Persicimonas caeni: one gene and its partners. The protein of the gene in region 1 interacts with the protein of each later gene in a pairwise test. Links are inferred from orthologs where the notes say so. Each region holds a gene or a part of one and is shown on either strand. Other genes may lie near its edges. The genes, in order: dnaE, dnaN, FIV42_RS18715 and FIV42_RS09145.

Evidence for each region.
Region 2: the proteins of dnaE (region 1) and dnaN interact in binary tests that used the Escherichia coli proteins (3 or more experiments, as listed by UniProt). The link is inferred for Persicimonas caeni from one-to-one orthologs.
Region 3: the proteins of dnaE (region 1) and FIV42_RS18715 interact in binary tests that used the Escherichia coli proteins (3 or more experiments, as listed by UniProt). The link is inferred for Persicimonas caeni from one-to-one orthologs.
Region 4: the proteins of dnaE (region 1) and FIV42_RS09145 interact in binary tests that used the Escherichia coli proteins (3 or more experiments, as listed by UniProt). The link is inferred for Persicimonas caeni from one-to-one orthologs.

What each region holds. Positions count from the first base shown.
Region 1 is NZ_CP041186.1:2,348,758-2,356,968, forward strand. What follows is about bases 1,792-5,890. They hold dnaE (DNA polymerase III subunit alpha), read left to right. Parts: upstream 1,792-2,132; coding sequence 2,133-5,690; downstream 5,691-5,890. Outside these bases: FIV42_RS08730 (hypothetical protein), read right to left, coding at 1-730; FIV42_RS08735 (type II CAAX endopeptidase family protein), read right to left, coding at 803-1,618; FIV42_RS08745 (hypothetical protein), read right to left, coding at 6,029-8,211. UniProt on the Escherichia coli protein: DNA polymerase III is a complex, multichain enzyme responsible for most of the replicative synthesis in bacteria. This DNA polymerase also exhibits 3' to 5' exonuclease activity. The alpha chain is the DNA polymerase catalytic subunit.
Region 2 is NZ_CP041186.1:3,403,413-3,410,317, reverse strand. What follows is about bases 1,746-4,538. They hold dnaN (DNA polymerase III subunit beta), read left to right. Parts: upstream 1,746-2,476; coding sequence 2,477-3,601; downstream 3,602-4,538. Other genes in these bases: recF (DNA replication/repair protein RecF), read left to right, coding at 3,783-4,538; FIV42_RS12640 (TetR/AcrR family transcriptional regulator), read left to right, coding at 1,746-1,812. Outside these bases: FIV42_RS12655 (PEP/pyruvate-binding domain-containing protein), read right to left, coding at 1-65; divalent-cation tolerance protein CutA, read right to left, coding at 73-381; FIV42_RS12645 (TetR/AcrR family transcriptional regulator), read right to left, coding at 412-1,056; more of FIV42_RS12640, read left to right, coding at 1,210-1,745; more of recF, read left to right, coding at 4,539-4,910; 23S rRNA (uracil(1939)-C(5))-methyltransferase RlmD, read left to right, coding at 4,914-6,431; FIV42_RS12620 (LuxE/PaaK family acyltransferase), read left to right, coding at 6,479-6,905. UniProt on the Escherichia coli protein: Confers DNA tethering and processivity to DNA polymerases and other proteins. Acts as a clamp, forming a ring around DNA (a reaction catalyzed by the clamp-loading complex) which diffuses in an ATP-independent manner freely and bidirectionally along dsDNA.
Region 3 is NZ_CP041186.1:5,062,118-5,068,957, forward strand. Bases 4,113-6,840 are described here. They hold FIV42_RS18715 (3'-5' exonuclease), read right to left. Parts: upstream 5,986-6,840; coding sequence 5,239-5,985; downstream 4,113-5,238. Other genes in these bases: FIV42_RS18710 (Na+/H+ antiporter NhaA), read right to left, coding at 4,113-5,193; FIV42_RS18720 (hypothetical protein), read left to right, coding at 6,158-6,604; FIV42_RS18725 (M28 family peptidase), read right to left, coding at 6,618-6,840. Also shown: FIV42_RS18690 (hypothetical protein), read left to right, coding at 312-527; FIV42_RS18695 (hypothetical protein), read left to right, coding at 539-1,183; FIV42_RS18700 (ATP-dependent DNA helicase), read right to left, coding at 1,282-3,255; FIV42_RS18705 (hypothetical protein), read right to left, coding at 3,266-3,898; more of FIV42_RS18710, read right to left, coding at 3,895-4,112. UniProt on the Escherichia coli protein: DNA polymerase III is a complex, multichain enzyme responsible for most of the replicative synthesis in bacteria. The epsilon subunit contain the editing function and is a proofreading 3'-5' exonuclease.
Region 4 is NZ_CP041186.1:2,472,742-2,479,645, forward strand. What follows is about bases 1-2,792. They hold FIV42_RS09145 (pyridoxal phosphate-dependent aminotransferase), read left to right. Parts: upstream 1-716; coding sequence 717-1,868; downstream 1,869-2,792. Other genes in these bases: pheA (prephenate dehydratase), read left to right, coding at 1-669; FIV42_RS09150 (ATP-binding protein), read left to right, coding at 1,868-2,792. In the rest of the region: more of FIV42_RS09150, read left to right, coding at 2,793-3,547; FIV42_RS09155 (transposase), read left to right, coding at 4,109-4,639; FIV42_RS09160 (IS3 family transposase), read left to right, coding at 4,636-5,631; FIV42_RS09165 (hypothetical protein), read left to right, coding at 5,803-6,904. UniProt on the Escherichia coli protein: Shows aminotransferase activity with methionine and histidine as substrates, and to a lesser extent also with phenylalanine.

The DNA of each region.
Region 1 (8,211 bases):
CGTCGGCGGGCAATTCGTGCCAGTCTTCGAGCAAATCGGGGTTGGTCTCGGCCACCCAGTCGAGCTCGTCGCGCACCTTGTCGGCGTCCTCGGGCTTCTCGAGACGAATGCCGATGCCGGTCACGTCGGGGTTTTCGTTCACCGGCGTCTCGTCGGTGGTCGCCAGCACCACGCGCTTGCGGGCGACGATCTCGTCGTCGGGCGTGGTCGCGACCATGCGCACCGACACCTCGAAGCCCCTCGAGCAGTCGAGCGTCGGGATGACGCCGCCCAGCCCCGACTGCGCGCCAGCGTCGGCGGCCGCCTGCACGATCGCCTGGCAGAAGCCCGCGATCACCTCGCGGCTGGCCGGGTACTCGAACTCGACGCTGGGGTCGGTGCCCAGATCGAAGAAGTCGTCGGGCAGCGGCGGCGGCACCGGCTCATCCTCGGGCGCCTGCTCGGCCAAGATCTCGTTGATCTGCTCGACGGTGACCGGGCACTCGTAGCGATCTTGGACCGACACGCGAAACGGGCACCACTCCCAGCGATAACTGACCTGTTCGCCGGCCGGGTCGTGGCTCAGCGCGCTGAGCGTGGTCGACTCGCCTTCGTCGAGGGTCACCGGATCTGCCTTGATGGCCAGCACTCGAAACTTGTTGACTTTCCAGTAAGGGTCGAAGTCGGGGCCGCAGGCGCCCAGCGCGAGCAGGGCTGCCAGCAGAAGACTCCGAGAAACCACCGCATTCATTGGCCGTCTCATTGTCGACATTCGTGGTAAAAGTGCGCGAATCCAACGGCCACATCATGCATAACCCGTCGGTCAATCTCCAGTGCGCTTTCTCATTAGATGCACCGACAGCCACCAGAAGAACGAAGAAAGAGCGGCGAGCCCCGCCATGAGCATCAGGAGTTGGGGGATCTCGATGGGCGCGTTCGGGTCGGCGGCCTCGGGCATGATCTCGGGCAGGACCACCGCGTTGGTCGTGTTGACCACCGCGTGGGCGACAATCGCGGGGATGAGGCTCCCGCTACGGATGGTGATATGGGCAAAGAACGCCCCCAAAATGGCCAGGCCGATGGCCGACACCGGGTTGACGTGGAACGCCGAGAACAAGATCCCGTTGACCACCACGGCCACCCCGACCCCTTCGACCTTGCGCTCCTCCTGCAGGATGGTCCCGCGAAACAACGCCTCCTCGCAGATCGGCGCCGCCACGCACACCCCGATGATCCCGAGCACGCGCTCCACCCCGCTCGCCTCGAGCAACAACTCGGCGATGCGCTCGCTGTAGGCCTCGGCCGACTCGGCCATCCACGGGCTCAACTCAACCAGGAGCGCGGCGATGGTGTTGGCCAAAAACCCCAGCCCGATCGCGGCCAGCGCCAGGGCCACATACGCCCCCACCGACGCCTTCGGCCGCAGGCTCGGCCACCCGGCGGCGGCGTCCTTCGTCACCCAACGCCAGATAAACGCCGCCCCCAAAATGGCGACGACCTCGCTGATGATCGTGGTCAGGTGGAAGCCCACCACCTGGAGCACGACCGCGCTGACGAACACGAAGAACACGAAGCTCAGAAAATAGAGCAGGTAGGCGCCGGCGTTGCTGTTTCGGATGCTGTTGCGGAAGGAGGACACAGGGGGCCTCGTCTGGGGGTTGGGTACCTCGTCGGATTTAAGCGCGTTGGGGTTTGATTTCAAGAGTGAACCGTTTGTGGTTGAGGGAAGGGGCCTCTCCCTCGATCCCTCTCCTTCCCTTCGCTTCGCTACGGGTGGAGAGGGCGTTTGGGCCTCTCCCTCGATCCCTCTCCTTCCCTTCGCTTCGCTTCGGGTGGAGAGGGGGGCCTCTCCTCGGTCCTCTCCTTCCCTTCGCTTCGCTACGGGCGGAGAGGAAGATGTCGTTCAATCGATCTCTGTACAGAGTGCGATATTGCTCTATCGATCTCTGTACAGCGTACGCCAAGGCAACATCTTCCTCCCCTGCGCGAAGCAAAGCGTAGCGTAGGGGAGGACCGAGGAGGGGACTCCTCCTCCGCGCAGCGAAGCGAAGTGGAGGAGGACCGAGGAGGAGGACCGCCGACATGGACAAATCCCCACCGTCTCAGCTACCATCCCCCCGTCGTAACCAGCCCCCCGACTCCCGACGACAACCATGACCGACTTCGTACACCTGCACGTCCACACCCAGTTCAGCCTCCTCGACGGTGCCATCAAGCTGCCCGACCTGATGAATCGGGTCAAAGAGTTGGGCATGGACACCGTCGCGATGACCGACCACGACAACATGTACGGGGCGGTCAACTTCCAGAAGGCGGCGCAAAAAGCAGGCGTCAAGCCGATCATCGGCTGCGAGATGAACCTCACCAAGGAGGACTTTCGCGAGTCGACCGACCCGATGAGCTATCACCTCACCGTGTTGGCCAAGAACAAGACCGGCTACAAAAACCTGATGTACCTCAACTCGATGGGCTGGCTGGAGGGCTACCACGAGCGCACGGGCATCCCGCGCATCGACCGCGACCTTCTGGCCGAGCGCAAAGAGGGCCTCATCGTCTTGTCGGGCGACCTGGGCGGCGAGATCAACCGGGCGATTTTGCGCGGCGACATGGACGCGGCGCGCGAGACGGCCAAGGCCTACGCCGAGATCTTTGGGGAAGACCACTTCTACCTCGAGATCATGGACAACGCCTTCCCCGAGCAGAAGAAGTGCAACGACGCGCTCATCGAGCTCGGCCAGGAGCTGGGCATCCCGCTGGTGGCCACCAACGACTGCCACTATATCCACCAGGAGGACGCCCGCGCCCACGGCGTGCTCATGGCCATCCAGCTCCAAAAGACCGTCGAGCTCGAGCGCATGATGGAGCACGGGGTCGACCAGCTGTACGTGCGCGGCCCCGAGGAGATGAAGGAGGCCTTCGCCCACGTGCCCGAGGCGATCGAGAACACCGTCAAGATCGCCGAGATGTGCGACCTGGAGATCCCGCTGGGCGAGATTTACCTGCCCCAGTACGACATCCCCCAGGAGTTCTTCGACGAAAACGGGATCGAGGACTACAAAGAGGGCATCCACGAGTACTTCGAGCACGTCTCCTGGAAGGGCCTGGAGGCGCGCTTCGAGGAGTTCGACGCCCTCGGCAAGGAGTACGACCGTCAGGTCTACGAGGACCGGCTCAAAGAAGAGATCGGCATCATCCGCCAGATGGACTTCCCGGGCTATTTCCTCATCGTTTGGGACTTCATCCGCTGGTCCAAAGAGCAAGGCATCCCCGTCGGTCCCGGCCGCGGCTCGGGTGCGGGTAGTCTGGTGGCGTACTCGCTGCTGATCACCGACATCGACCCGATGCCCTACGACCTGCTCTTCGAGCGCTTTTTGAACCCGGAACGTGTGTCGATGCCTGACTTCGACATCGACTTTTGCATGAACCGGCGCGGCGAGGTCATCCAGTACGTCCACGACAAGTACGGCCACGACAACGTGGGGATGATCATCACCTACGGCCAGCTCAAGGCCAAGGCGTGCATCCGCGACGTGGCCCGCGCGCTCAACTTTTCTTATGGCGAGGCCGACAAGATCGCCAAGCTGGTGCCCGACGAGCTGGGCATCAGCCTGCAGGGCGCGCTCGACCAGGAGCCCGAACTCCCCAAGATGCGCAAAGAGGACCCGCGCGTCGACGCCTTGTTCGACATCGCGCTGTCGCTGGAGAACCTCAACCGCCAGGCGGGTATCCACGCCGCCGGCGTCGTCATCGCCGAGGACCCGCTGTGGGAGTACGTCCCCGTCACCCGCGGCGCCAACGGCGAAAAGGTCACCCAGTTCGCCAAAGAGGAGGTCGAGGAGGCCGGCCTGGTCAAGTTCGACTTCCTCGGCCTCAAGACGCTCACGGTCATCGACGTCGCGCTCAAGCTCATCAACGCCCAACGGGACGAGCCGTTCGACATCGACGCCATCCCGCTCGACGACCGCAGCGTCTACGACATGATCTGCGCCGGCGACACCACCGGCGTCTTCCAGCTCGAGTCCTCGGGCTTCCAGGAGCTGCTCAAAAAGCTCAAGCCGTCGACCTTCGAGGATATCGTCGCTTCGGTCGCCCTGTACCGCCCCGGCCCGCTGGGCTCGGGCATGGTCGACGACTTCATCGACCGCAAGCACGGGCGCAAAAAGGTCGAGTACCCCCACCCCTGGCTCGAGGACGTCCTCAAGCCCACCTACGGGGTCATGGTCTATCAGGAGCAGGTCATGAAGACCGCCCAGGTCATGGCCGGCTTCTCGCTCGGCGGCGCCGATATCCTGCGCCGCGCGATGGGTAAGAAGAAGATCAAGGTGATGGAGCAGCAAAAGAAGGTCTTCATCGAGGGCGCCGTCGAGCAGGACGTCGACGCCAACAAAGCCGAGGAGATCTTCGACCTGATGGCCTACTTCTCGGGCTACGGCTTCAACAAGTCGCACTCGGCGGCCTACGCGCTGATCACCTACCAGACCGCCTACCTCAAGGCGCACTTCCCGGTCGAGTTCATGGCCTCGCTCATGACCAACGACCGTGACAACACCGACAAGATCGTCCGCTTCATCAACGAAGCCAAAGAGATGGACATCGAGGTCCTGCCGCCCGACGTCAACGAGTCGCGGCTCGACTTCTCGGTCTCCGACGGCAAGATCCGCTTCGGACTCGCCGCCATCAAAGGCGTGGGCGGCGGCGTGGTCGAGTCGATCATCGAAACCCGCGACGAGGGCGGCCCCTTCGAGAGCCTGTACGACTTCTGCGGCCGCGTCGACCACGGCGCCATCAACAAGCGCACCATCGAGGCGCTGGTGCGCTGCGGAGCCTTCGACTCGATCAGCCCGCGCGAAGAGCCGGCGCGCTTCATCGGCGACATCTGCACCGACCGCGCCCGCATGTTCGCCGCCATCGAGATGGCCGTCAGCCGCGGCCAACAGGCCCAGCACGACGCCGAGGTCGGCCAGTCGAGTCTCTTTGGCATGATGTCCGAAGACGCCAAAGAAGAGGTCCTCGAGGAGAACTACCCCGAGGTCGAAGCCTGGTCGGACCGCGACCTGCTGCAGAACGAAAAAGACCTGCTCGGCTTCTACGTCACCGGCCACCCGCTCGACCGCTTCGACGGCGAGCTGGGGCTGTACGGCATCACCGCCACCGAGGTGATCACCGGCGGCAAAGAGGTCCAGCACCGAGACGACGTGGTCATCGCCGGCGTCATCACCGAGTACCGCGAGCGCCCCCTCAAGAGCGGCAACGGCCGCATGGCCTTCGTCCAACTCGAAGACAAGACCGGCCAGGTCGAGGTGCTGGTGTTCAGCCGCACGTTTGCCGACTACGAAGAGCCGCTCAAATCGAACGAGCCCATTCTGATCCGCGGCCAGGTCCAGGAAGAAGGCGAAGGCGACGCCCGCAGCTGGAAAGTGCGCGCCAACGAAATCCAGCGCCTCATCGACGCTCGCCGCGAGCGCGTCAAACGCCTGTGCGTCGACATCGACGCCGACGAGGTCGCCCAGACCACGATGCGCCAGCTCGAAAAGCTGTTCAGCTCGTACCACGGCGAAATCCCCACCAGCCTCGTCTTCAGCATGGAGAACGACGACGGCCGCGGCAAAATCGAACTCGCCCTGCCCGCCCAATACGCCGTCGATCCGTCCGACGAGCTGATGATGTCGCTCGATCGTCTGTTTCGGAAGAGGTCGACGCGGTTTCGGTAATATCGGAGCGAGGGCATCTTGCCCTCGTCATTTCGGTGCGTTTGGGTGCGCGACGTCCTCCCCCCCCAGCTCCGCTTCGCTACGCAGGGGGCTATCAAAATTTGGATTCCGCCCAAGGGCTCCAGGTGGCGAGGGTCTTTGGTTTGCGTGAGGCGCACGCCACCTGAAGCTCCCAGGCAACTCCCTCCAACGAGCACGCGATACCGAACGCGCAAGGCCGCCGCACGGCAAGCTCGCAGAGCGTAACCGCGATTTGATAGCCCCCTGCGCAGGGAGCGCGTAGCGCGACCGGAGCTGGGGGGCGCGACAAACCTGCAAGGCAAACATCAAAAAACAACCTACCTCGCCACGTCACACCCCTCGCGCAACACCATCAGCCGATCTTCCAGATACGCGTGGTTGACGTACATCAACGTCGGATCTTCGCCCAACCACCAGACCGTGGCCGTTCCGTCGGCCTGCACCGACGTTCGGTAGCGGCCGAGCGCGGTGCGCGCCACGATATACTGGGGCCCCTCGCCGGGCCACGGCTCGCCGCGCAAGGTCAGTTGCACCTCGGCGTGATGCAGCGGCAGGTCCCACGACAGGTCGCCGTCTTCGGCGACTTCGACCCATCGAGTCAGGCCGGGCGCATGGCGGTAGCGTCGATGGTTGGTAAGTCCGCCCAGGGAGAGGTCGAAGCGATATTGACCGGGGAACGCGTCGAAGGCGAAGCCGGTCGGTCCAGTCGCGGCGAACTCGAATGCGGCGGACTCTCTATCGTGGTGCGCGCGCGGATAGTGAACCCGCAGCGGGCCGTGGAAGACGGACGTCTCGTCTGAATATGTCTCGCCCACATAAGGCGAAAACGCTTCAGCCGCCGGTATCGCCCCGCCATCGGCGGTCAGCTCGCCGGACACACGCACCACCTTCATGTCGAAGTCGCGAGTCATCTCCTCGTCGCCCACCTCCAGGTATGGGTCGAGGACATACCCTCCCGGAGGCAGCGCATCACTATGGGGCGCCTCCAGCGACGTCGGCAGGCCTCCATAGAGGACCACACGGTAGATGCCCGGGCGGATCTCGACCTCGTATTCGGCTTCCCCAGCCGACGACAAGACCGACCCCAACCGCTGCGCCGTCGCCACGCGCCAGCAGGTTCCGCGCTCACCGCTCAAACATTCGAAGGCCACGTAGCCACGCATGTCGTCGCCGAGGGTGTTGTCGGGCATCGGGGCGCCGTCGACGGTGATCGTGCCGTGCACCTTCGTTCGCACGTCGATATCGCCGAGATCGACGAGCAGGTCGTCGATCGGCGTGTTGCCCACCTCGAGTTCACGCAGCGTGGTGCGCGGCAGATAGGAGGCTCGATCGCCTTCGTATTGGTCGATGGCGACCGCGTAGTCGCCGGGTGGCAGCACCGTCTCGAAGCGGCCGTCGACGACGCTCGCCGTGTGCCACAACGGGGACCCACCGCGGCGGGTAAACCACACCATCGGCGGCACCTCTTGGTCCGGGACCGGCTCGACGCGGCCCCGCACGGCCACCAGCCCCTCGCCGAGGGTCATCTCGATACGTTCGTCGCCGGCGAGCGAGAAGGTCTGAGTCTCGACAAGGGTGGGGTCTTCGCCCAACCCACCAACCCAGGCGCGCAGCTCGTAGTCACCGGCGACGAGTGTCTCGCTGAATTGCCCGTCGTCGAGAAAGAGCTCGACGAGTGGCTCGTCGCGACCCTCGATGCGGATTTCGACCATCGTCATCAGATCTTGCGGCAGGTCGTCTCGCAAGCGCACCTGCCCCGACACCGTGGCCAGATCGACGGGCACCGTCCACGAGGTATCCTCGTCGACGGTACGCGGCCCGTCGAGCAGCATGCCCGAGAGAGTGCGCACTCGATAGGTGCCGGGGAGCACCGTGAGGGTCATCGGCTCGTCGTAGTGGGTCTTGGTGATCACCTCGACATAGCGCTCTCCCGACGTCGTCTGGGCGAGCCGCTCGACAGTCACGGCACGGAGCGCCCCGCTCTCGCGAAGGCGCTGCGAGACGTCCAACGACATATCGAGGTGAATGGGTCCGGAGACGTCGACGTCGAGGGTGCGCTCACCGGCGACGACCAAGTCGGAGGCGACCCACTCCCCGTGCGCGAAGATGACGGGCGCAAAGCCTTCGACGCCAGTCACATAGACGTCGTAGGTCCCCGGGTGGAGCTCCACCTGGTAGCGGCCCTCCCGGTCGGTCAAGACGTCTACCCGCGCCCGGAACTCACCGCGGTTGGCTCGGTTGATAAAGCGAAGCTCGGCCATCGGCTCGCGTCCGGTCAACGGCTGCCCGTCCATACGAACTTGGCCGCTGACGACATGCCTTTGAATGTCGAAGGAGAGCGACTCGCCGGCCACCGACTCGCTGGCCTCGGCTCCTTGGGCGCAGATCGACTCGCACCGCCCCTCCACGCAGACCTCGTCGTCGGAGCAATCGAAGCAGGCCGAAGGAGCCTGTCCGTTCCAGTCCGGCACCCCGGAACATTCACTGACGAGGTAGCCGG
Region 2 (6,905 bases), 1.1 Mb from region 1 along the record:
TCGCTCGCCCCGACGCGCACCGTGTAATGGTAGTCGATATCGGCCGCTGGAGTTGTTTCGACCACAGAATGCTCAGCTCGTTTGTTCATGTGCCCAGCGAGCGTAAGAGTCGAGTACATCGTCGGTGTTCAGCGCGATGATCTCGGGCACGTCATAGGAGTGCAGCTCTTCGAGGCGCTCCTTCATGGCGTGATATCGCTTGTCAGTCGTCTTGATGAGCAGCGTGTGCTCCTCTTCTTCACACAGCTCGTTCTGCCAGACGTAGCAGCTGGTGATCGACGGCAGGATATTGACGCAGGCTGCCAGCCGCTCCTCGATGAGCGTTCGCGCCAGCTCTTTCGATTCATTAGGACTGCAGTTGCACAACACGACACGTAGCATGGTGGGTCCTGCTGTTTTGGAAGGTATTGCTCACTCGATATCTCGGGTCGTCCCCGACAGATAGTAGACGACAAGATTGTCGACGACCTCTTCGGCCGGTACGTCCTCGAGCTGGCCGTGGACCACGTATTCTTTGATGACCCGCTCGACCATCCCAATGGTCATGCTGCTGAGCACCCGGAAGTTCATCTTTGCGATGAGCCCGCGCTCGTGCAGGATCCGGTTGAAGCTGGTCAGCATCGCGAGCAACGTCTCGTAGAACTCGCGAATGAGCGTCTGGAGTTCCTGATTGACCGCCTGGGACTCGCGAAAAAAGATACCCGTCATCTCGCGGTTTTCCATGAGCACGTCGGTCAACAACAGTCCGACGCGCTTCAGGTCGCTCCCCAGCGCCTCGCGCGTGTCCAGATCCGAGGGCTCCCAGGCGGCGATCGTGCTGACGACCAGCTCCAAGAAGTCCTCGAGAATCTCGCCGAAGATCTGCTCTTTCCCCTCGAAATAGAGGTAGAAGGTCCCCTGAGCCACCCCGACTTCTTTGACAATCTGGGAGACTTTGGCTGCGTGATAGCCATGCTCGGAGAACACCTTGATAGCCGCCTGTTTGATCTCGTCGCGGCGGTCCTCACGGCGCTGTTCACGCTTGCTGAGTTTTCCGTCTGAGTCACTCGTGCTCATGATTGCTACTGCAATAAAGGGAAGCGCAATTTTGGGTGCAGGGTACGCGCGGAGTGGGGTGATTGCAACGCCACAAGACCCTTGACGGCGATCGCGACCTATGTGAGTGAATACTCACGTAGTTTCCGACGTGCACCTGCCAGGAGCCAGACCGTGTCGACCAAACGACTGCCGGCCAAAGAACGTAAGAAGCAGATCTTGCGAAGCGCCATCCGTGTCTTCGCCCGCTCGACCTATCACGGAGCGACCACCAAGAGCATCAGCGAGGAAGCCGGGGTCACCGAGGCGCTCATCTACCGCTATTTCGGTAGCAAGCGCGCCCTGTTCACCGAGGCGGTCCAGCTGACCTCCGACCGACTGGTCAACGGCCTGGAAGAAGCCCTCGACAGCCACCGCGACAATCCGGTCAAGGCGATCACCGAGTGCTTCAAGTACTATGTGCACCTGCTCGAGAAGCACGAGGATTTCGCCAAGATGATCTTTTTGGTCCTCTCCGAGCTCGACCAAGAGGATATCCGCGAGACCTACCTTCCCTATCAAGAGCGCGCGCTCAAAGCGATCGCCTCGGCCATCGACCACTGGAAGGACCGCGGCTTCGTCCCCAACTTCGTCGACACCAAGACGGCCGCGTGGCTCTTCTTCGGCACCTACCTGATTCTGGCCCTGGTCAAGCAGACGACCGGCGGTATTCCGATGGATACGTCGTATGCCATTCAGTTGGCGCGGGCGTTTGTGTCGGGGCGTGACAAGGACTGAGCGCCCTTGCTTTCCGGGGAGTCCCCTCCGCCTCGCGGACTACGCGAGGCACCTCCCCAAGGCCTGTACTGCGGCCAGGGGAGGAGGATCGCATGTTGAAACACTTTCCTTTCCTGCACTCCCCCTCCCCGCGTGTTTTCCAGCGCAAGGGGAGGTGTCGGCGAAGCGTAGCTGAGCCGACGGAGGGGCCCTACCAACAAGCAAGGGATTCCAAAACCCAACAAAACCTCTCCCCCGATCGCCCATTTCACCCCATTTCTCCCCGTATTTACCTCTTCCTTGCCCATTCTAACCCTTCGTAGCCTGTGGAAAACCCTGTGCAAAACCCTGTGATCCTGTGGGGGAAAACTCTGTGATCACGACTGGGGAAAAAGAGCGCGGGGTTTGATCACATTTGTCCCACATTGTAGCACACACCGATCTGTGATCGTTTCGACCGAGGGATCTCAGTCACTTACGGGGGTTTTCCACATTTCCACAGCCCCTACTAATACGACTGTAATAAAGAAACGAAGGGAACCTGAGTTATAAAAACAACGCCGTAGCGCGTCGTGGATTTGTCACGTTTCATCTTCGCTTGCACTCGAAGCCAAGCTATGTTGGATTAACGGGGTCAACAGACTGCAGAAGTTCAAGAGACTGCAGAACAAGTGGAGTGGTTCGCATGAAAATTCGTATTTCCCCTCAGGCGCTGACCGAGGAGCTTTACAAGCTACAGGGCGTCGTCAGCCAACGCAGCACGCTCGCCATCCTGTCGAACGCGTTGCTCGAAGCCAAAGGCGACCGACTGACGCTCCACGCCACCGACCTGGATACCTCCATCTCGACGTCCTGCGAGTGTGAAGTGCTCGAGGAAGGCAGTGTGACGCTTCAGGCCAAGAGCCTGTTCGACATCGTCAAGAACCTCGAGGATGACAGTCTCGAGCTCGAGACCGAGGAGAATTACTGGGCGAACCTGCAGTCGGGCAACGTCGCCTGCCGCATCGTCGGCACGCACCCCGACGACTTCCCTCAGATCTTGGACACCAGCGAAGTCGACCTGTACCCCATTGGCACCGACGTGCTGCTGGACATGATCGACAAGACGTTGTTCAGCGTGTCGACCGACGACGCTCGCGCCAACCTGACGGGCGCTTTCTTCCGCGTCACCACCGAGGACACGTTGTTGATGGTGTCGACCGACGGTCACCGCCTGTCGAAGATCGAGACCAGCCCCGAGGAATTCACCCCCGGCGACAACACCCCGCAGGCGCTTCGCGACGGCATCATCATTCCGCGCAAAGGTCTCTCCGAGCTCAAGCGTATCATCGACCCCAAGGGCGCCGAGCTGAGCTTCGGCCTGGTCGAGAACAGCGTGGTCTTCAAATCGGGGCCGATGTCGATGTCGGTGCGCCTCATCGAGGGCACCTTCCCCGACTTCACCCAGGTGCTGCCCAAAGAGAGCGACCAGAAGGCGTTCGTCAGCAAGGACATGTTCACCCAGTCGCTCAAATTCGTGAGCCTCTTCGCCAGCCCCAAGACGCACAACGTGCGTTTGGCTCTGGGCGAGGGTGGCCTCGAGCTGTACGCCAGCGACCCCGACAGCGGTGAGGGCCGAAAGACCATCCCGGCCGACTACGCCGGCCAGCCGGTCAAAGCGGGCTACAACTACCGCTACCTGATCGACGTGCTCAACGTGCTCGACAGTGAGCAAGTCTCCATCGAGATCATCGACACGCTGTCGCCCACGCTGGTGCGCGACCCGAATAACGACGACGTGTTGTTCGTTGTCATGCCGATGCGTCTGTGACCTTTGAACTGCAGGGGTTTGGGGTCTGGGGGTTTAGGGGTCTTGGATAAAAGAGATAGCGAAGCGGTCCGATCGGAATGATCGTGGCCGCTTACGCGTATCTGAAGACCTCTTCTGGATGGCGCATCAGCGCATCCGCGGCCTAAACCCCCAAACCCCCAGCCCCCTAAATCCCCACCAAATGCTGTTAGAAGCCCTCAGACTCCAAGACTTCCGCAACCTCGAGCATGTCGAGCTCGAGCCTCACCCGCGGTTCAACATCCTAGCCGGCGAAAACGGCCAGGGGAAAACGAACCTCCTCGAAGCGGTGTATCTGTTGAGCGCGGTGAAGAGCTTTCGGCCGCAGACCAACGCCGACCTCATCCGTTTTGGCGAAGATGGCGCCACGCTCGAGGCGAGGGTCGACCGCGGCGGCTCCGAGCGTATCGTGCGCCTGGAGGTGAGCGGCCGGGGCAAAAAGATCTTTTTGAACGACAATCCGGTGCGCCAGCTGTCGGACTTTTTCGGCACGGTCAACGTGGTGATGTTCGGCCCCGAAGACATCGCTATTCTGAAGGGGTCGCCCTCGGAGCGGCGCCGGTTCATCGACCGGGCGATCTTCAACGCGCTGCCGGCGTTTGCGACCGAAACGCAGCACTACGAGGACGTGCTCGGGCAGCGAAATGCGCTACTCAAGGACCACTCGCCCGACCAGTCGCTGCTGAATGTCTACGACGAGCAGCTCATCCAGTACGGTGCTCGGATCATCGAGCGTAGGCTCAAGTTCTTGAGCCACTTTCGACCCATCATGCAGCGCACCTTTCGAGCGATTTTCGACGAAGCGTTCGAAGCGGATATCCACTACCACATGAAGTGGTCGGACCGGGATGACCTGACCGAAGCCGACCTCGACAGTCGCCTGGCCATCGAACGGGTGTTGCAGGAGGGACTCGAGCGCACCCGGCGAGACGAGCGCATGCGCGGCTACACGCTCATCGGCCCGCACCGCGACGATTTGAAGACGACCCTCAACGGCCGCGACGTCAAGACCTACGCCAGCCAGGGCCAGCACCGAGCCTTCGTGCTCGCCATGAAGATTGCCGAGATCACCCACCTCGAGGAGCGCTATCACTTCGCGCCGATTTTGCTGCTGGACGACGTCTCCAGCGAGCTCGACCGCGAGCGCAACCGCTTTCTCTTTGACTTCTTGCGAAGCCGCATGGAAGGACAGGTGTTCATTACGACCACTCACCGCGACTACATCTTGTTGGACGAGGATGTGCAGACGTATCGCGTAAGTAGTGGAGAAATCGAGGCGATCACGGATTAAATGATGACTCAGCAACGCCCCCATTTGCCCCATAGCCCGCGCCACGGCGAGACCTTCGAACTCGAGATCGACGGTCTGTCGCTCAAAGGGCTCGGCACGGCTGCGTTTCCGTGTGTCGTCGGCCCTCAAGAGGAGTCGAAGGACTACACCATGCAGGTGCGCAAGGCCGTGCCCGGCGACCGGGTGCGTGTGTCGGTCGAACGGCGTAAAAAGCGCACGATCACCGCGCGGATCGACGAGATTCTGGAGCCGTCGCCGATGCGCATCGAGCCGCGCTGCAAGCATTTCGGCCGACGTGAGGTTCGCGGGGAGGGGTGCGGCGGTTGCACCTTGCAGTTGATGTCGTACCGCCACCAATTGGCCAACAAAGAGCGCATCATCAAGGGGTTGATGCAGGGGCGCGGTGTCGACCCCGGCCACGTCATGCCCATCATCGGCCAAGACGAGCCGTGGTACTACCGAAACAAGATGGAGTTTAGCTTCGGGGACACCGCCGACCGCGAGTTCGCGCTGGGGCTGTATCCGAAGGGCTATCGCTACGAGGTCTTGAACCTCGACGAGTGCTATCTGCAGTCGGAATTCGTCTCCGAGTTTCTGCCCAAGGTTCGACAGTGGGCCATCGAACGCGGCCTCGCGCCGTATCAGGGCAACAAGGACGAGGGCTTTTTGCGCACGCTGACCATTCGCGAGGGAAAGCGAACCGGCGAGCGTATGATCGAGCTGACGACGACCCACGACGAGACGGCGTTATGCGACGGAAAAGAGATGGCCGCTGCAGATATCGCCCAGATGTTTTGCGGCTTCGTCGTCTTTGCGTGCGAGCAGATGGGAGAGTCGGTCAGCTCGCTGTACTGGACGCAGCACCGCGCCGTGCGCGGCGAGCCGACGCGCTTCATCGAGCATCACCTGTACGGAAGCCCCGTGCTCGTCGAGCAGATGCATTTGCCGGATGACCAGGTGCTGTCATTCGAGATTCACCCGCGCGCCTTCTTCCAGCCGAACACGCTGCAGGCCGAGGTGCTCTATGCACAGGTCCTCGAGAAGACGGGACTGCGAGATGCTGAGCGCGGCAAGGCGCGAGTGCTCGATCTGTACTGTGGCACCGGAACCATCGGGCTGTGCATGGCCCCGTACGCCAAGCATGTGGTGGGCATCGAGCTGCAGCCGGACGCGGTCGACAACGCGCGGCAAAACGCCGGGCAAAACGGCATCGACAACGTGACCTTCTTTGCCGGCGACGTCGGTGACGTGTTGAGCCAGGACGATTTCAAGAAGGCCGCGGGAGCCGTTGATATCGTGGTGGTAGATCCGCCGCGCGCGGGTTTGTTGCCTGAGGCGCGCGAGCAACTCAAGCAGATCGACGCGCCGCGGCTCGTCTACGTGTCGTGCAATCCGAAGGCGCTCGCCCGCGACCTGGCCGAGCTGTGCGAGTTTGGTTACACGATCGAGACGATCCAGCCGGTCGACATGTTCCCGCACACGTATCACGTGGAGAACGTGGCCCTCTTGGAGAAAGCCTAGACGTCGCAAGTCATGGCGTCTCGGGCCGAGACACTTGAATCAATCTTATGAGCCACAACGAAGCAAAATACCAAATCATCGACGCCATTGATGTTTGGAACCCCATCGATGGTCCGCTCGAGTGGTCCGACGAGACGTTTACGCAGCTCGCCCGGGAGATTTTCCGAACTCAATTCGAAGGCAATATCCCGTACCGAAGCTTTTGCGAAAAGCGTGGTGTCGAGCCGGGTTCAATTCGAAGCTACCGGGATATCCCGGCGGTGCCGACCGACGTCTTCAAGCACGTCAGGCTGACGACGGCCGACGAGCCGGTGCGCACATTTCGCACCAGCGGGACAACCCTGGGTGAGCGTGGCGAGCATCATTTTGGGACGCTGGAGGTCTACAAGGCGTCCCTGTTCGGGCCGTTCGAGCGGTTTTGTGTGCCCGATGCCGACGAGATTCGGATGCTCGTAGTGGCGCCGTCGGGCTCGG
Region 3 (6,840 bases), 2.7 Mb from region 1 along the record:
TGTAGCGAGTTGAGACGTGGCAGCTTTGTGGCGCCCCCCATCCGCCTCGCGCTGTACTGCGCGCTCGGCACCTTCCCCCGGGGGGAAGGGTTGCCTTAGCTATTCTGGACTACGTTGCTCTTCGCAAGGGCATCCCTTCCCCCCGGGGGAAGGTGCCCGTAGCGAAGCGAAGGGCGGATGGGGGCGCCGCCAAGCCGCCACGTTCAATTCTGAAGTTGAAACCTACACGATTTCTCCCCATCTTATAACAGGGGCGCAAACGGTGCGCTTCCCGGGACATTCACCATCCCATCGGGGCCAGGCGATCGGCGATGGAACATATCGAAGCCTTATTGCAAAGCGCGAGTTATTTCGGAGTGATCAAGAAGTTGATGGCGATGTCGCCCACCGACATCGCCGTGCTCTTCCTCGTCTCCAAGCCCGCCTTCATCCTGACGGCGGGCGTGGCGGTGTTGACCTCCCGGAAAAAAGACGGCCCGCCGCAGTTGTCCGAAGAGGGCGGAGCGGCTGGACTTTTGCCGGATTGAGGTAATCTGAAGTGTCTGAATTGGAAAATAGCGGTAAGAGCAAACTCGGCTACCTCATCGTCGCCGTGTCGGTCATCGTCGGCATCGCCGCCGTCGGCGCGGTGGGCTATCTCTCCGGCGCCGGCTGGTTCGGCTATCGCCAGATCATGTACGGCAACGCGCAGGTCTACCTGCTCAATATGGGCGACGAACCGCTCGAGGTGACCGTCGAGGAGCGCGAGAGCGTCGAAGTGCCCCCGGAGGACGCCCGCGCGGTCGACGTGGTCGGCGGGGAGTCGCAACTGGTGGTGCGCAACGCAGCCGGCGAGGTCGTCGAGCGCCACACGGTCTTCGTCGACAACTCCCACGCCCTGCTCAAGCTCACCAAGGACGGCTGCCTGGTCGCCTCGGATGTCGGCGCCTTCTACGGGCGCGGCGGCGAGGGCCTCGAGTTCGTCGAGATGATCGAAGAAGAGCAGCAGCTCTACGTCCCCGGCACCACCAACGTCATCTGGCCGCGCCAGACCTTCCCGCGCAAATTCGCCCGCGAGGGCGGCGACGCCATCTGGCTCGAACTCGTCGGCTGCTCGCTGCTCGAGCAGGAGGAGTTCTTGCGCGCGTATTTGGATGTGCGGTTGGGGAATCGGCTCAAAAAGGCCAAGGGAGCGAAAGAGTGAAAGAGTGAAAAAGTAAAAGAGTAAAAAAGTGAGTTCACTCCTTAGCTTCTTCACTCCTTAGCTTTTTCGCTCATCCACTTTCGCTCATCCACTTTCGCTCATTCGCTTTTGGCTCTTTCGCTCGCCTTACTCATCCACCACCCCTTCACCTGTGGGGCCGTCCACGCGATCGGCGCGGGCGGAAGCGAATTCAAAAAGTAGCTGCCGTAGCTCTTGTTGGCGATGCGTGAGTCCAGAATCGCCACGATGCCGGTGTCGGTGCGCGAGCGAATCAGGCGGCCGAAGCCCTGCTTGAGCGTCAGCGCGGCCGAGGGCATCGACAGGTCGCGGAAGGAGTTGCCGCCGCGGGCCTCGATGTCGTCGAGGCGAGCGCGGGTGAGCGGGTCGGAGGGGTTGGCGAAGGGGAGCTTGTCGATGATGACCAGGCTCAACGCCTCGCCCTCGACGTCGACGCCCTCCCAGAACGAGCTCGTGGCGAAGAGCACCGAGTGGGTGTCCTTGCGAAACTTGTCCAACAGCTCGGATTTGGGCGCGTCGCCCTGCTTGAGGATGGGGTAGTCGAGCTTGTACTCGAGCAGCTCGTGCACCGCGTTCATGTTCGAGTAGCTCGTAAAGAGCACGAACGCGCGGCCCTCGGTCACGTTGGTCAGGTACTCGACGATCAGCGCGACGTTGTCGGCGAAGTCGTCGGAGTTCGGCGCCGGGAGCTTTTTGGGGATATACAGCGCGCACTGCTCGCCGTAGTCGAAGACCGGCTCCAAGATGAGCTCGTCGACCTCGTACTCCTTTTTGTCGGGGACGGTCATCCCCATGCGCTTTTTGAAGAAGTCGAAGTGGCCGCCGGTGGTCAGCGTCGCCGAGGTGAACACGAGGGTGTCGTGGGTGTTCAAAAGCTTGTGGCGCAGCAAAAACGCGAGGTTGATGGGCGAGGCCTGCAAGAAGACGCCGCTGTCTCGTTTTTCGACGAGGTAGGCGTAGCGGCTCTTCTCCATGGCCAAGATCATCTGGACGTCGAGCTTGATCTCGAGGCAGCGTTCGGCCAGGCGTTTGCCGCCTTCGCCCAGGTCCGAGAGCGCCGACACGGCGTTGTGCAGATCGCTCAGCGCGTCGCGCAGCTCGAGGTGGGCCTCCGAGATCTTTTCGGACTGCGAGCCGTCGAGGACTTCTTCGAGGGCGTAGCGCCCGTCGTAGAGCCCGAAGCTCACGTGGGTGAAGAAGTCGGTGTAGACCGTCGATAACTCGCGTAGCGCCTCGTCGACGTCGACGTCGTCGATGTCCTCGCCGTCGAGGGTGCGGCGGATGTCGCCGATCAGGTCTTTGAAGCGCCAGTTCGAGACCTGCATGCCGAAATACGAGGTGGCCACGTTCTCGAGATGGTGGGCCTCGTCGAAGACGACCGCGTCGTACTCGGGCAAGATCTCGCCGAAGCCGACGTCGCGCAGGGCGAGGTCGGCGAAGAAGAGGTGGTGATTGACGACAATGATGTCGGCGTGCTGGGCGCGCTCACGCGCCTCGAAGATGAAGCACTCTTCGTAGAACGGGCATTTCTGGCCCAGGCAGCCCTCCGAGCCGACCGACAGGTCGCTCCAGGCGGCGTAGTCGTCGGGAAGTCCCTCGATCTCGGCGCGGTCGCCGGTGGTCGTCTTGTTGGCCCACTGCATGATCTTGGGCCAGTGCTTGGCGTCCTCGCGGTTTCGAAACCGCGGGCGGTCGCGCATCTCCTTGAAGCGCTGCAGGCACAGGTAATTTCGCCGCCCCTTGAGCTGGACCATCTTGAAGGGACGGTGCCAGTGCTTTTGCAAAAAGGGCAGGTCCTTGTTGAAGAGCTGGCCCTGCAGGGCCTTGGTGCCGGTGGAGACGACGACGCGCTTGCCCGACAACAGCGACGGGACCAGATAAGCGAGCGTCTTGCCGGTGCCCGTGGCGGCCTCGACGATCAGCGGGCGGCGCTTGTCGAGGGCGCGCTGGATGGCGCTGGCCATCTCGACCTGCTGCTCGCGGTACTCGTAGTTGGCGTGGACCTCGCTGAGGAGTCCGCCCTTGCCCAGAATGTCGTCGATAGATTGTGTCACGCTGAACTATCTATTTGTTCAGTAGTTTCCAGATCTCGTCCCAGTCATTTGGCGTGACATGAGCCCAAATGTCAACGTCCTCGCCGCTGATTTCTTGGGCTTCCTCGGGTGTCGAGCCGTGGCCAGGGGAGCAGACCCAGATCGATTCGGCCTTGCGGCCCGACGGAGGACGCACCCCAATGCAGGGCGACTCGCCGCGGCGGCGAAGCTCGAGGCTATGCTCGCCGCGGTCGACGAGCACGCGGCGAAGCTTTTTGCCGTCTTCGCGCAGGATGAAGCGCTTGCCGTCGTGGACGAGCTCGCCCTGGGTCTTGGCGTCACGTACCTGCTGGGTACGGGCGCGCTTGAGGCGGCCGAGGAGGCTGCGCTTGGTGATCTCGGACATCGGCAAAAAGAGGGCGGACGCCATGATGGCGGCGCCCAGGAGAATCAGCCCGAGCTCGCCGCCGAAGATCATGATCGCCAGGCCGATGCCCAAGATGAGCACGCGGATCTGCTTGGCGTTTTGGCGGCCTTTTTTGGTGGCGCGGTGGGAGGGAAAGAAGCTGATGAGGGCTTCGATGGGCTTGAGAAGTACGCCCCAGGCGGGGGCGTACTTCTCTCGCCGAATCAGCGTGGCGGGGATGGTGAGCTCGTCGCTCAATGCCCGTGCCCCGTTGCTTGACCCGGTTCCGGGTGGATCTTTTCGACCTTCATGATGATGGCCATGATCCAGGCGATCGGGCCGGCCGCGAAGCTAAGCAGCGCGCCCAGCTTGAGCATGTCGCCGGTGCCCGGCGGAAGCTCCCAACCCTGCGCGGGCGCCAGACCGAGGGCGACGGTGGTCACGAACAACGCCACCGTAAAGCCGATGCCGGCCACGCAGCCGAGCACGAGGGTCTGGGGGAGCGTCATCGGCTTGGGCAGGCTGAGGCCGAATTTGCTGCCGACCCACGAGAAGCCGAAGATGCCGAAGGTCTTGCCCAAAAGCAGGGCGCCGAAGATGGCCCAGGTGGCGCCGCCGCCGAAGGACTCGCCGCTGAGGAACACGCCGGCGTTGGCCAGACCGAAGGCGAGCAGGCCGACGTCGACGATGGGCGCGAAGAAGTGCTCGAAGTGGTTCATCGTGTCGTCGTGATGCGCGCTCTCCTCCTCGGCGGACTCGAACAGACCAGCGTCGCGCTCGCCGTGCGGCATGAACGGCACGATGGGCACTAGCGCCAGCGCAGCGTGCACGCCGGTGTTGTGCAGACCGATCCACGACAGCACGCCGCCGATGATGGCGTAGGGCCAGAAGTTTTTGACGCCCATGCGGCGCATGCCCTCACAGATCGCCATCGCCAGCACCACCAGGCCGAGCCACTCGATGTGGACCTCGGGGGTGTAATAGACGGCGATGATCATCATGCCGATCATGTCGTCGAGCACGGCGAGCACCAAAAGGAAGGTGACCGCCGGGTGGGCGCGTCCGAAGATCAGGCCGGCGAAGAGCCAGCAATAGGCGATATCAGTCGCCGTGGGCACCGCCCAGGCGGCCTTGGCCAAGTCGGGGGAGAGGCCCAGCGCGGCGTGCAGCGCGAAGAACGCTGCGATCGGGCCGAGCACGCCGCCGGCAGTGGCGATGGCCGGCATGGCTGCTTTCTTGAGGCTCGACAGCGCACCACCGGGCAGGAAACTCTCGGAGACCTCTTTTCCGGCGATGCCGAAGAAGAGGACCATGAAGATGTCGTTGACCACAAAGTGGAAGCTGACCGGGTGCTTGGATGGATCGTACTCGGTCTTCATCCACTCCATGGCTCCTTCGACGCCGCTGGCGAAGAGCACCGACAGGGGCGCGTCCATCACCGCCTTGTAGGTGTCGGGGTCGAGGTTGGCCCAAATGAGCGCGACGACCGTGCCGAAGAGCAAGAAGGCCGAAAAATCGCGCAGGAGTTTGAAACTGCTCTTGAGAATATCCATCTGTATCATCGATTCAATCCAGACGTCGTCGGGAGATTGTGCTGTTTAATCGCGGTCGCGGGCCTCTGGCACGCTCGTGTAGAGCGCGCGCAGCGGGTCGGCCTCGTCGCCGTAGATATAACCGGGGCCCAGCCCGATAGGCTGCTCCCCGAGTGCATCGGCGAGGGACTCGCCGGAGTCGTTCTTTCGCCAGCTCATCTCCTGAGCCTGGGCATTCTCCCACTGAGCCTGCAGGACCAGCAGGTCTTGCAGATTCTCCGGGAGCCTGTCGGCAAAGGCGTAGAGCACGTGGCCGGCGACCTCCGCATCGTGGGTGGCCCGGTGGGCCTCTTCGAGCGGAATGCCCAGCTTGTCGGCGATGGTTCCGAGGTTCTTGCGGCGCAAGTTCTTGTAGAACTGGCGCGCAAAGATCAACGGGTCGAAGGAGGGGGCTTCGTCAGGCCAAGCCAGGCCGCAGCGTTCGAGTTCGGCGGCCACAAAACCCTTATCGAAGCTCAAGTTGTAGGCGACGATGCCCACCCCTTGGAGTCGCTGGTGGATTTCGTCGGCTACCTCGGCGAAGGTCGGCTTGCCCTCGAGGTCTTCGGGCTTGATGCCCGTCAGTTCGACGACCTCTTCGGGGACTTCGCACTCGGGGTCGATGAGCTGGCCGTAACTCTCGACCACCTCACCTTGTTCGAAACGAATGATACCCACCTCGATGACGCGGTCGTTTTCGCTGTCGAGACCGGTGGTCTCGACGTCGATAACCGCGAGGGGCAGGTCCTTCCATTTTTGGGGCCACTGGGACACGCTTTCGGCCTCGATTTTTACTGCAGTTTTTGGCTGAAAAAGCCGTTCCGGGGCGGATTGTGCCATTAAGGGACTGTAGGCACAAGGGTGGGTCCGCAACACGGTTGCACCGCACCCACACCGCACATAAGATTCGACCATCGACGAGACTCTGCAACCCCACATTCACGTCATGATCCGAACTTTTTTCACGCTCGCCGCTCTCGCCCTCGTGCTCCCGGCTTGTCAGGCCGATCAGAGCGGCACCAACGCCGTCAGCGGCACGGTGCTCGACCAGCGCTTCGACGGCATGTCGGGCGTCGCCGAGTTTATCGGCGGGGACTATATCGTGACGCTGTCGGACGATCCGAATTTCACGTGCACGTCGAGCCCGCTGGGCGACTATCTGACCGTCGAGATGTTCAATATCGACGGATCGGGTGGCTTCGACGCGTCGGGCAACGTCACGTTCAACGAGATCGCCGGTGGCGTGGTCGAGCAGGAGGCCGCGCAGTCGGGCTCGTTCGACGTGACCGTGATGAGCGACGTCGACGGCGGCGAGGTGTTGCAGGGGAGCATCGACGCGATCGGGCCGACCAGCTCGGTCGGCGGGTCGTTCGAGGTGCCCGTCTGCGATTGAGGAGAGTTTTCCGTCAGTCGGAGGTTTCGGCGCGCGCCAGCCGGCGCAGCAAACCTTCGACGAACTGATTGGCGCCGGCCAATCCTTCCCAGTTGATCTTGTCGAGGGTGTCGCCCGGCACGTGGTAGTCGGCGTGGCGCCCGGACGTGATGTTCACCCCCCGAAAACCGAGTTCGACGAACGAGACGTGATCGCTGAATCGCTCGGTGAGCGCTTCGGCGCGGATCGTCAGCCCG
Region 4 (6,904 bases), 120 kb from region 1 along the record:
TCCCTGGCCGGCAGCATCCACCGAAATTACGACCTGATGCTGCGCCACGATTTTCATATCGTCGGCGAGCATATCTTTCGGGTGCACCACAATTTAATGGCGCTGCCCGGCCAGTCCATCGACGAGATCGACGAGGTGCTGAGTCACCCGCAGGCGCTGTCACAGTGCGAACACTACCTGCGGGACCTTGGCGTCGAGACGCACGCGACCTACGACACCGCCGGCAGCGCCAAGCGCGTGCGCCGAGAGAAGCTAGCCCGCACCGCCGCCATTGCCAGCCGGCGCGCCGCCGACGCCTACGATCTCGAAATCCTCGCTGCAGGCATCGAGGATGATCCGGAGAACTACACGCGTTTTCTAATCTTGGCGCGCGAGCCCCAGACGCCCGCCGAAGGGACGAACGCGAAGACGTCGATCGTCTTCTCCCTCAAGGATCAGCCGAGCGTGCTCTTCAAGGCCCTGTCGGTCTTCGCGCTGCGCGACATCGACCTGACCAAACTCGAGAGCCGACCGCTTCGCGGGCGTCGGTTCCGGTACTTGTTCTATCTGGACTTCGTCGGCAGCGTCGAAGAAGAGCGTGCGCAGAATGCGCTGCGGCACCTGGAAGAGATCGCGCCGATGTTGCGCGTGCTGGGGAGTTACGGGCGCCATATTGTCCAAAGCGCCTGATTACGCTAAAAAACAGGCCACCAACCCCAACCAACCCGAGGTCCGAAGTGCGTAGCCAAAGAGTCGAGTTCCTGCAGCAATCCGACATTCGTCGCATGACCCGTGAGTGCAACCTCGCCGGCGGGATCAACCTCGGCCAGGGCATCTGCGATTTGCCCACACCTCCGGAGGTGCTCGACGAGGCCTCGAAGGCGGTGCTCGCCGACAAGAGCGTCTACAGCAAATACGAAGGCATCGACGAGTTGCGCGAGGCGCTCGCAGACAAGCTGCACACCCACAATAAGCTCGACGTCGACCCCGACAGCGATATCGTGGTCACCGTCGGCTCGACCGGCGCCTTCGCGAGCACCATCCAGGGGCTGTTCAACCCCGGCGACGAACTGATGGTCTTCGAGCCGTACTACGGCTACCACCTCAACACGATGCGCGTGGGCGGGGTGAAGCCCAACTTCGTGACCCTCGAGCCGCCCAATTGGGAGTTCTCGGCCGAAAAGCTCGAGGCCGCGCTCACGCCCAAGACCCGCGGCATCGTGGTGAACACGCCGACGAACCCGTCGGGCAAGGTGTTTACCCGCGAAGAGATGAACACGATCGCCTGGTTCTGCCAGAAGCACGATCTCATCGCGATCACCGACGAGATCTACGAATATATCCTGTACGACGGGCGCGAGCATATCAGCTTGGCGAGTCTGCCGGGGATGTACGAGCGCACGGTCACGATCTCGGGTTTCTCGAAGACATTCTCGATCACCGGCTGGCGCATCGGTTATGCGGTCGCCCCGCCCGAGCTCAGCGAGGCGATCGGCCTGGTCAACGATCTGTTCTACGTATGCGCTGCGACTCCCTTGCAGCACGGCGTGGCCCGCGGCATGGCGCGCCTCGACCCGTCGTATTACGCCGAGATGGCCGCCGACTACGAGAAGAAGCGCGACATGTTCTGCGCCGCGCTCACCGAGGCCGGCCTCACCCCCTACGTCCCCGCCGGCGCCTACTACGTGCTCGCCGACATCTCGCCGCTCGGCTGCGACACCGCGCGCGAGGGGGCGATGAAGATCCTCGAAGAGGCCGGCGTGGCCAGCGTGCCCGGAAGTGCGTTCTACCAGTCGGAGGCCGGTGAGTCGCTCACCCGGTTCTGCTACGCGAAGGATTGGGACACGTTGGAGGCTGCGGCGGAGCGGTTGAGTCGTCTGGGGGGCTGATGACCGAGAAACTCCAAAAGCAGACGATCCTCGACGACTTGGTCAACCAGTTCGCCGACCCGCTGTCGTTTTTCCGCGAGCTCATCCAAAACGCCATCGACGCCGGCTCCGGCGAAGTCAACGTCCACTTCGGCTTCGACCCCCACAGCAAGCCCGATGCAACCCTTCCCCCGGGGGAAGGGGCCTCGCGCGCCTTACAGCGCGAGGCGGATGGGGGGCGCCAACAAGCTGGGAGCCTCAAAGGCACGATGACCATCCACGTCGACGACTTCGGCGAAGGGATGAACCGCGAGATCATCGAGACCAAGCTCACCCGCCTGTTCAGCTCGGCCAAAGACGACGACTACACCAAGATCGGCAAATTCGGCATCGGGTTCGTCTCGGTCTTCGCCATCGAGCCCGAGGCCGTCTGCGTCGACACCGGACGCACCGGCGAGAGTTGGCGGGTGCTCTTTTCGGCCGACAAGACCTATGAGCTCTACAAGCTCGACCATCCCATCGAGGGCACCCAGATTCGGCTCTTCAAAGAGGTCGGCCGCGAGGAGTTCGACGACTTCGTGGCCCGCGCCCGCGACGTCATCATGCACTGGTGCAAGCACGTCCCCATCCCCATCTACTTCGAGGACGAAGAGCTCGCCGCCCCCTTCGACATCGACTCGCCGTGTAAGCTGGAGCACCGCGAAGAGGGAACGCGCCTGGTCATGGGCTTCGTCGACAGCTTCGAGGCCCCGTTCGGCTACTACAATCGTGGGCTCACCCTCAAAGAGGGCGACGAGAGCCCGTGGCCGCATATCGCCTTCAAGCTCGACTCGCGCTACCTGGAGCACACGCTGACCCGCGACCAGATCTTGGAGGACAAAAACTTCCACAAGGCGTGGAAGCTCCTCGAAGAGATCGCCACCGAAAGGCTCCCCGAAAAGCTCGTCGACCTCATCGAGGCCGAGGCGAAGCATCCAGCGGGACGCGACCTCCACGAAGAGCTCTGCGGCCACCTGCTGCGCTGGCTCGAGGTCGACGGCGCGTTGCGCCGCGATTGGTCGAAACGCCCGCTCATCCCGACGGTGCACGGCGAGGCGGTCAGCTTGCGAGAGTGTGAGCGGCGCGCGAACAAAGGCCAGCTCTTCGCCGAACCGGAGGCTACCGCGCTCACTGCGCGCCTCGCCGACGACTACCTGGTCATCCGCGCCGCGGACGACTCACCGATTCAAAGGCTGATCGATCGCACGGTGGGCCACAGGCCGCCGGTCGCCTCGCGCCAATTCGCCTTCGCGGCGCAAGCAGCCGGCGCGCCCGCGGCAGGCATCGGTGAGCTTGGCGAGCAGCTCGCGCTGTTAGTGCGCGAGATGGGCGGCGCCCTCGACTGGGTGGGCTTGCTCGAGTTCGACGACGGCGTCGCCGGCAACGATCGCATGGCACTCGCGCTCGAAGATCGCCACGAGCCGGTGCCGATCGACGACGTGCCCGCATGCGGCGAAGCGAGCCTGTGCGAGGCGCACCACCTGGTGCTCAACCTGAGCGACGAGCGCGTCGACAAATTGGTGCGCCTATCGAAGAAAGAGCCCGAATGGGCCGCCTATACCCTGCTCAAGCTCCTCCTGCTCGACGACGAGCTCCGCCCCGAGCTCGACAGCCTGCTCGCCGCGCGCGCCGTCGAGCGGCGCAAGCGCCGCCTCGATTAGCGACGCCCTACCAACTCGCAAGGGCATCCCTTCCCCTCGGGGAAGGTGCCGAGCGCGAAGTACAGCGCGAGGCGGATGGGGGGCCTCAGACTGCTAGGCCTACGCCAAGAGCTAAGGCATCCCTTCCCCTCGGGGAAGGTGCCGAGCGCGAAGTACAGCGCGAGGCGGATGGGGGGCCTCAGACTGCTAGGCCTACGCCAAGAGCTAAGGCATCCCTTCCCCTCGGGGAAGGTGCCGAGCGCGAAGTACAGCGCGAGGCGGATGGGGGGCCTCAGACTGCTAGGCCTACGCCAAGAGCTAAGGCATCCCTTCCCCTCGGGGAAGGTGCCGAGCGCGAAGTACAGCGCGAGGCGGATGGGGGGCCTCAGACTGCTAGGCCTTGCAAGATCGCAACGTCACACAAAGCTACGCGTAGCTTCTTGTGGCCCCCCATCCGTCCGGCGCTAAACTGCGCGCCAGACACCTTCCCCCGGGGGAAGGGATGCCCCCCAGGTGTCAGGATAGTTGTCGCCTCTTCGATTGTTAGTTTCATGGAACGAAGGGGCAACAAGGAGATCCGAGATGAGTCCATATCCTAAAGAGCTAAAAGAGCGTCTTGTTCGACGGATGCTCGACGAAAAGATCAGCCCGGAGAGCCTGGCCGAGCTGAGCGGCGTGGGCAAGACGACGCTTTGGCGGTGGAGAAAGGCGGCGCTCGATGGTGCCTTGCGTGCTGAGGCAAAGCCAGAGTCGGCACCCGAGAGACGCTCTTCGGCCGAAAAGCTGCGTCTTGTGATGGCCGCCGAGGCGCTCGAGGGCAAGGAGTTTGGCGCTTTCCTGCGCGAGGAAGGAGTGCATACAAGCGACCTTCGACGCTGGAGAGCGCAGATGTACGAGGGGCTTGATGGACGCACCAGGGCCAAGAAGGAGGCCACCCAGAAGCTGCGCCAGGCCCAACGGGACAAGCGCGAACTCGAAAGCGAGCTTCGCCGAAAGGAGGCCGCGCTGGCCGAGACGGCCGCCTTGTTGGTGCTCTCAAAAAAGGCGCGCCGGTTGTGGGGGGACGAGGACGCTCCCATGATCGGCAAGAGCGACAAGTCATCCTCGACATGATCGCAGAGGCGGTCTCCCACGGCGCGCGTCAGGCCCAGGCCTGTCGGACCCTGGGCATCAGCGAGCGCACCATACAGCGGTGGCGAAAAGACCCGCAGGCCGAGGACGCTCGCCAGGGACCCCACAGTCGGTGTGCGCACGCGCTCACCGACGAGGAGCGAGCACAGGTGGTCGCCATCGCCACAGGTCGTGAATTCTGTGATGTGAGCCCCCGGCAGATCGTATGCAGCCTGGCCGACCGGGGCGAGTATGTCGCCAGCGAGTCGACATTTTACCGCGTGTTGCGCGAAGAGAAGATGATGACCCACCGCCAGCCAAGCCGGCCGCCGAAGCCCAGGCCGAAGCCCGAATTAGTGGCCGCCAGCCCCGGCCAGGTCTGGGTGTGGGATATCACATACTTGCCCACCCAGGTACGCGGCCGGTTTGTCTACCTTTACTGGATCATGGACTTGTTCAGCCGCAAGATCGTCGGCTTTAGCGTCGAAGACCAAGAATCGATGGAGCTGTCGAGCCGCCTCATTGAAAAGACGATCCTCGCCGAACAGGTCGAGGCGAGCGGACTTTGCATCCACGCCGACAACGGGGCTGCGATGAAGGGCTCGACGCTTCTGGCGACGCTGGAGCGCCTGGAGGTGGCCGCTTCGTTTAGCCGCCCGGGCGTCTCCAACGACAACCCTCACTGCGAATCGAGCTTTCGCACGCTCAAATACCGGCCTGGCTACCCCAAAAAGCCGCTCGACGGCGTGCATGAATGGTCTGAGTGGGTCGAGGCGTTTGTCCGCTGGTACAACACCGAGCACTATCACAGCGGGATCGGCTGGGTGACCCCCGAGCAGCGCCACGCGGGCGAAGACGTCGAGCTGCTACAAAGACGCCAAAAGCTCTATGAACAGGCGCGCCAAAAGAATCCCGCACGCTGGAGTCGAAGGCCGCGAGGATGGACGCGCCCCGAAGAGGTGCGGCTTGCGCCGCTCAATTTACAAGAGACGTAGATAATTCAGACGCGACAACTATCTTGACACATACCGTGCCTTAGCCCGTTGCTACGCGTAGCTTCTTGTGGCCCCCCATCCGTCCGGCGCTGTACTTCACGCCGGACACCTTCCCCGAGGGGAAGGGATGCCTTAGCATGGGGGCAAGGCTTGGGTAATTGGGGCAAACGTATGGCAGATCGATCACATCTCGACGACTTGCGCAGCGAGGGCAGCCTGGCGGCGCGGGGTGAGTTTGGGCTCGACCGCGCTAAGGCGCGCGAGAAGATGCAGAAGTTCCAGCTTCGCGACCCGCATCATTACGTGCTGCAGTTCGTGCAGGCGGCGCACCTCCTGGGCACGTCGGTGATTCGGGTCACCATCGACGCCGACGAGATGGAGATGCACCTGAACCAGGCGCCGCTCGACCGCCAGGACCTCGAGCGGCTCTACGACGCCCCATTTTCGAGCCGCGTCGACCCGAAGACGCGTGCGCTTCGGCACCTGGCGATTGGGCTGACCGCAGCGCAGGCGATGGAGCCGGCGGTGGTGCAGCTCGATATTTTGCGCGATGCGCAGCGCCTTCGCCTCGAGATCGGACCGAACGGCGAGGAGTTTATCGAGGAGGCGTACGAGCCGGGCGAGCACGAGGGCGAGGTGCGCATCTACCTGCGCGAGAAATTTCGCGCCTCGCACCTGGTCGACTTTTTCCGCAATCTGGCCGGTGACCTCGCCGAGAAGGCTGCGCTTCGCCAGTACTGCGCCCATTCGTCGCGGCATATCTACCTGGACGGCGAGCGCATCAGCTTCGGGCCGATGTTGCCGGCAGCGGTCGTCGGTCGCGTCGACTTCGAGACGGAGCACGAGCGTGGATTGATCGGGATGTTGCCCGACGACGAGGAGACGCGCGTCACGATTCTGCAAAACGGGGTCGAGGTCGTCGAGCACCGCATGAAGCCCGACCTGGTGGCCTATCGCGCGGTCATCGAGTCGGACCGGCTGACCAAGAACCTGTCGCAGAGCGCGTTTGTCGAAGACACCGATTGGAAGCGCTTTGTCGAGATGGTCCTGCCGGCGGCGCTGTACGCTTCGCTCTACGAGTACGTCTCGTCGCTCGACGAGCGCGATTGGGACAAGCAGCGACAGTGGCTGCAGACGCTGTGCGATGCGGTCAACCGTAAGGCGCACAACGTGAGCGACAAGCATATCGCGCTTCGCAACCGGCTGTACGGGCTCGGCTCACTGCTCGACGCCCTGCCCCGGCTGGCCGAGTTGCTGCGCTCGCTCCCGCTGT